Regions from separate parts of the Yersinia sp. 2541 StPb PI genome, predicted to be linked through region 2. Evidence: predicted binding sites of a transcription regulator. Region 2 holds the regulator's gene; the other holds the start of a gene.

Region 1 (3,425 bases), 1.5 Mb from region 2:
GGTTGACGCTGGGTGGCAAGCCAGTGATTTGGCATCACCAATATTCACTAAGCGCACGATCAAATTCAGCGCATCTATAAAACGCCCGCCCGCCTCCTGGCCGCCATGAATACCAAATGACAATATTGAGGCTGGTTTGCCACCTAAATAGCGCTGGGCCAGTTCATGCTCAGGATGATCAGGTAAGCCTGCGTATTTAACCCAACTGACTTGTGGATGGTTTTGCAAATAGTGCGCGACTTTCAGCGCATTTTCAGTATGACGCTCCATACGCAAAGCCAATGTTTCCAGCCCCTGCAAAATCAGGAAAGCATTGAACGGCGATAACGCAGCGCCAGTATTGCGCAATGGCACCACCCGGCAACGGCCAATATAGGCAGCCGCGCCGAATTGCTCGGTATAGGTCACGCCATGATATGACGGATCAGGGGTATTTAATTGAGCAAAACGCTTAGGGTATTGCGTCCAAGGGAACTTACCCGAATCCACCACGATACCGCCAATACTGGAACCATGACCGCCGATATATTTGGTCAATGAATGAACCACAATATCCGCACCGTGTTCAAATGGTCGACACAAGATTGGTGTTGCGACGGTATTATCGACAATCAATGGCACACCATGGCGATGAGCCGCATCAGCCAATTTTTTCAAATCAACAATATTCCCAGCAGGATTACCAATTGATTCACAGAAAACTGCTTTAGTTCGGTCATCGATTAAGGCTTCCAATGCGGCGATATCATCATGATCGGCAAAACGGGTTTCTATCCCATAACGCGGTAACGTATGCGCCAGCAGATTGTAAGTCCCGCCGTACAACTTGGCCACCGACACAATATTATCCCCCACTTCGGCAATGGTTTGGATAGCATAAGTAATCGCCGCCATACCGGAAGCCACGGCCAGAGCGGCAATCCCCCCTTCGAGAGCGGCAACCCGTTTCTCCAGTACATCATTGGTGGGGTTCATGATGCGCGAGTAAATATTGCCGGCGACTTTTAAATCAAACAGATCAGCGCCATGCTGGGTATCGTCAAAAGCAAAGGAGGAAGTCTGGTAAATAGGTACCGCAACGGCTTTGGTGGTGGGGTCCGGTGAATAACCTGCATGAATAGATAATGTTTCTAATTTCATTCTTTATCCCTTGTTATATGACAATAGCCAGCGCCGCTGCCAACACGATGATATAACGTGACTAGTCATATTCTTAACTGGCGACGGAGGTGATGAAGAGAATAACAATAGAGGAATTAATGAGCAGTACCTACCTACAAAAGTAATTATTTAGCTATTAATTATAATTAAACGATATCGACATCCTCTCAGCCGCCATTCAGCCAGGTAGCGCTACGTTTCATCTATTCCATCCTGATAGATAACTTTCTCTTCTTATAAATCAATATACTGAATAAAAATATCTCTTCAGGGCTTTTCTGTCCACACCTCGCCGCATATACTGTATGCATAACCAGTTATTTTGTAAATCAGTCGTTTTTTGTTATCACGCTCTCCCCTTAGATAACGCATTTGGAGGCTTTATGGGTGCATTCGGCAATGCTGCACAGGACTATATTGAAAAGAGAATCGACCTTAATGAACACTGCATTGAGCACCCAGCCGCCACCTTTTTCATGACCGCCAAGGGTGACGCCCTGAGTGATGCAGGTATTAACAACGGCGCACTGCTGGTGATAGATCGCAGTTTGCAGGCACAGCACGGCGATATTGTCGTTGCAACCATCGGGGGTGAGTTCAATATTAAGCGGCTTTATTTACGACCGGTTCCCCGCCTTGAGGCGCTGAATGCAGCCACTCCCCCACTCATATTATGTGAAGGGGATGAAGAGTGGGTTATCTTTGGCGTCATTGTATTTAGCATCAATAAGTTACGATAATGTTTGCTCTCGTTGACGTGAACTCATTTTATGCCAGTTGTGAAACGGTATTCAGGCCTGATTTGTATGGTCGCCCTGTGGTGGTGTTATCCAATAACGATGGCTGCGTGATTGCCCGTAGCCGGGAGGCTAAGGTCGTGGGTATTCCAATGGGGGCACCCTATTTCAAGATACAGCAAGTTATCCATCAGCATCGTGTTGTCGCGTTTAGCAGTAATTACGCACTCTACAGTGATATGTCTGCGCGGGTCATGACTATTCTTGAACAACTGGCCCCAGGGATTGAAATTTACTCAATCGATGAGGCATTTCTCAATCTTAATGGTGTACAGCATTGCATTACACTAGAAGAGTTTGGTCAGGGCGTGCGTGATAAAGTACGCAAATTGACTGGCCTAAATGTCGGTGTAGGCATCGCCCCAAGCAAGACTCTCGCCAAGCTGGCAAACCATGCTGCTAAGTTATGGCATAAAACGGGCGGTGTAGTCGATTTGTCCAATCCCATACGTCAACGCAAATTGCTGGCGCTGATGCCAGCGGCACAGGTATGGGGCGTGGGCCAGCGTACCGCAAAAAAGCTGGCAGTGATGGGGATAACCACCGCCCTTCAATTATCAGAGGCCAGCCCCGCGCTTATTCGCAAAAACTTTAGCGTCGTACTGGAACGGACAGTGCGAGAATTGCGCGGAGAAGCTTGTCTGGCGGTGGCTGAGTTCGCACCTACAAAACAACAAATAATCTGTTCGCGCTCATTTAGTAAACGCATTACAGAATATCAAAGTATGCATGAAGCCGTTTGTAGCTATGCCGAGAAAGCAGCAGAAAAGCTACGCAAGGAGCACCAATACTGTTGCCATGTATCAACCTTTATCAAAACCAGCCCTTTTGCCCGTAACGAGGTCTATTACAGTAACCTCGCCAGCACTCGCCTCAACTTTCCGACCTTGGATTCAAGGGATATTATTGCCGCAGCTCTCAAATGCCTAGCGGCAATTTGGCGACCCGGTCACCATTACCTGAAAGCAGGTATTATGTTGGGAGATTTTTCAAATCAGGGTATCGCGCAATTGGGTCTATTTGATGAGAGCAAACCGTACATTAACAGTGAATCATTGATGGCGGCTATCGACAAAATTAATCAATCCGGTAAAAGTAAAATTGCGTTTATCGGGCAAGGAGTTAATCAAGAATGGCAGATGAAACGTGAAATGTTATCACCTGCATATACTACCCGAATTCAAGATTGTCCTATCGCGGTTATCCGGTAACATAACTTAACGAATACCTCGGTGTACTGCTTATAGATGAATGTCACGTGAAAACGTTGATGGTTGGCAACAGAGGCTTAGTCCGCCCCGCATATAGAAAGGAATATTATGGGTGAATTTACCGGTTTTACTCAACATGGGCTGACATTCTTACAGCACATTGCTCACAACAATAACAAAGAATGGTTCGAGGAACATCGCGATATCTATGATCAGCATCTACTACAGCCAGTGCGAAAACTGGTTACCGACCTGA
Region 2 (3,425 bases):
GCCAGTTTGTGGGCGATAGTTTTATCGGTACCGTGCTCGCTGGCCATCCTGCGCAGTGAAACTGTGGTAGAGAAACGCACAAAACTATCGCGACCCAGCCACAATACCGCGAAGAATTTTTGCACTCCGTTAAGCACGCGCAGATGGGGTGTTCCGTGGCCTTCACGCCCCGGCGAACGACCAAACATCACGGAAACCGGTAACATCTGGATATCTAACTCGGGATTATTGCGGTGCAAATCCAGATAGTCGTGGAACAGCTTTACCGATTCCTGTTTAGGCGCGTAGTAGCGAAAGACCCGCGGGCCATTATCGATAAACACATGGCTGGGCAGTTGCACTCCATCGATTTCCAATGGAATCAATGGGTCGGGCAGGTCTTGTGCTTGACACTGCGCTCGCAAAGTCAGCAAATCAGCCTTAGAATTGTAAGGCAAAACGTACAGAATAGGACGAGAGGGGTCTAGCCCTAACTCAGTCACAGGGTCTGCCGGAATAACCTTGCTTTTTACCAACATTTTAAGTGGTAAATTCAATAACTTATAATATATTTTACGCCAACCTGACATAACTACATGAAGCCTCTTGTTAGCAATTCGTCGCAAGGATACCAGAAACTGGTTTTGAGATCTGTGGTGATAAGACAACAGAAAGCGGCAAAAATCATCATTAACTTAAGATAAAGGCAATAAAACATGGCGAATCAATCAACAGGGCTGGCCCGAGTCTATAAAGCGGCCGGTTATTCTGTGAAAGGCTTAACGGCTGCCTGGAAAAACGAAGCGGCATTTCGTCAGGAAGCTGTTGCTGCCATAATCGCTATCATACTGGCCTTCTGGCTGGATGTAGATGCTATCGCACGCCTTTTATTAATTGGTAGCGTGGTTTTAGTGATAATTATCGAAGTCATTAACAGTGCGATTGAGGCGGTAGTGGACAGGATTGGCAGTGAGTTCCATGAGCTATCGGGCCGCGCCAAAGATATGGGGTCCGCGGCGGTATTCCTCGCTATCTTGTTAGCGTTATTTGTTTGGATAACCGTACTTTGCCAGCATGCCGGTTAATGTTATGACGAACAATGCCGCAGAAATAAGCTGTGATTAATCCCTGTTTTTATTCACTCTTTGGTTCCCAACACCCGCTTACCTGTATATACTCACAGCAAGACTGTATAAACAAACAGGGGGCGGAATGAAAGCACTTACTACCAGACAGCAAGAGGTTTATGACCTGGTTCGCGATCACTTAGCGCAAACCGGCATGCCACCGACCCGTGCCGAAATTGCGCAGCGTCTGGGGTTTCGCTCTCCTAACGCCGCTGAAGAGCATTTAAAAGCACTGGCCCGTAAAGGCGTCATTGAGATTGTTTCTGGCGCTTCCCGTGGCATTCGTTTGCTGATGGAAGAAGAAGATGGCCTGCCACTGATTGGTCGGGTTGCCGCAGGTGAACCTTTGCTGGCACAGCAGCATATCGAAGGGCACTACAAAGTAGACCCATCAATGTTTAAACCGAGTGCAGATTTTCTGTTGCGGGTTAATGGGATGTCGATGAGAGATATCGGTATTCTGGATGGCGACCTATTAGCGGTGCATAAAACGCAAGATGTGCGTAACGGGCAAGTTGTAGTGGCACGAATTGATGATGAAGTGACGGTAAAACGCTTGAAAAAACAAGGTAATATCGTACAGCTTTTGCCAGAAAATAGTGAGTTCCAACCGATTATTGTCGATCTGCGCGAACAAAGCTTCACCATTGAAGGATTGGCCGTCGGTGTTATCCGTAATGGTGACTGGATCTAACATTAGCGTTTTATATTGAACTGATAAGCCGTTCCTGCTCAGGAGCGGCTTTTTATTATTAATGACCCCATTAAACGATTCAGACGCCCAAATTAATTGACGTTGCAGGCAGGCAGCCGCAAAGAAGCTCGCTAATTCCGATCAATGCTAACGACAAGTAGATGATTTGGATGACAAATCTGCGGGGAGAAAATTTGAATGCTGCTTGCTGCGGCCTCTCAGAGGTGATGTCTGGGAAGGGGCCAAGTAACAAGTACAGCTAGCCTGCTACAGCTCCAAGTATGGAAAAGTTATTTAGATTGAGACGATTCCGACAATAAGTTATTACCTACTGTTTTAACTGAATAATATCAGTGCTTATTTTTACTTTATAGCTATAATCTCAGTGATTAATATTATCCTGACTTTAATTGCTAGTATCCTCTGCTATAATTATTCGTACGGTAAGCGAAACAACGAAGTTTAATTTTAAATTATGACTGTGAGTGACTAATTTAAATGTGGTTGTTTTTATCAATAGAGAACGTTTATCGTATTGAATTAAATAAACTGACTAATCCCAAGGTAACGGAGATATTATGAATAAAGATCAAGCCGACGGTAACTGGAAGCAGTTTAAAGGTAAAGTGAAAGAAAAATGGGGCAAGCTGACTGACGATGACTTAACGGTAATCGAAGGTAAGCGTGACCAGCTAGTGGGTAAAATCCAGGAGAAATACGGCTATCAGAAAGAGCAAGCCGAGAAAGAAGTCAAAGCCTGGGAAGACCACAGCAAATATCGCTGGTAACAGCATTAAATGGAATTAAACTGATATTGATATAAATTAATCGGGTCTCTCGTTTCATAGAATATGCATTGTTAATCAACCCCGTCTAGTTATTGGTGTATCAACTCCAATTATACTGAAGCGGTGAGGTTATTTTAATAAAAGCTATTCTAGCTCACCTGTATTTATATCTACATCTGCACAAGGACGTGCCTTATTATTAATTATTACCCTGTCGCATTGCTCGCGGCAGTCTACTTTTTGCTAACCGATATATACCCACCAGGGATCTCTATCTATACCCTAAATAATTCGAGTTGCAGGAAGGCGGTAACCGATTTGTACAGCATTTATGCTAGCCCGCTGGGTGAGCCTCAAGGATGAGGCTCATTAATCCCGATGAGCTTACATGAGTAAGTGATTCGGGTTATTGAGAGCAGCCAACACACATGCAGCGTGAAGTATGACGGGTATAAGGCAAAAGTAATTGGAGAGCAGCTAACATTGCTGCAACTTCAATTAGGTACGCAGCTATTTCTTTTTAGTAACAATAGAGTGGTCATGGTCACAATGCTCATGGCTTTCGCATGCTTCAACTTCCCCGCATTCAGCACATAAACCGTGCGCTTCAACCACACTGTGACGCAGCACAAAACCTGATTGTTTTGCTAACTGTGACAATGCCTCTTCAATGCCCACGGTGGTGCGTTCAGTGACTATTTTGCACCGATCACAGATAAATAGCGCTGAAGTATGGGTTGGCTCTTCAAAATGATGACATAGCACATAACTATTAGCTGACTCGACGCGGTGAATAAACCCTTGCTCCAGCAAAAAATCCAATGCGCGATAAACAGT

The links. The regulator LexA, encoded in region 2, represses DNA repair genes until DNA is damaged. The targets are predictions, from matches to a motif close to TNCTGTATGTACATACAGNA.
Region 1: the regulator LexA is predicted to act here: its motif matches at 1,461-1,480, upstream of umuD (translesion error-prone DNA polymerase V autoproteolytic subunit).

What each region holds. Positions count from the first base shown of each region.
Region 1 covers NZ_JAZGQB010000001.1:1,922,119-1,925,543, reverse strand. Annotated here, with positions in the region: gene V1953_RS08450 (bifunctional O-acetylhomoserine aminocarboxypropyltransferase/cysteine synthase) at 1-1,140, opposite strand, end outside; gene umuD (translesion error-prone DNA polymerase V autoproteolytic subunit) at 1,545-1,901, shown strand; gene umuC (translesion error-prone DNA polymerase V subunit UmuC) at 1,901-3,169, shown strand; gene V1953_RS08435 (DUF2461 domain-containing protein) at 3,278-3,425, shown strand, end outside.
Region 2 covers NZ_JAZGQB010000001.1:376,517-379,941, forward strand. Annotated here, with positions in the region: gene plsB (glycerol-3-phosphate 1-O-acyltransferase PlsB) at 1-569, opposite strand, end outside; gene V1953_RS01610 (diacylglycerol kinase) at 696-1,064, shown strand; gene lexA (transcriptional repressor LexA) at 1,192-1,800, shown strand; gene V1953_RS01620 (CsbD family protein) at 2,379-2,588, shown strand; gene zur (zinc uptake transcriptional repressor Zur) at 3,099-3,425, opposite strand, start outside.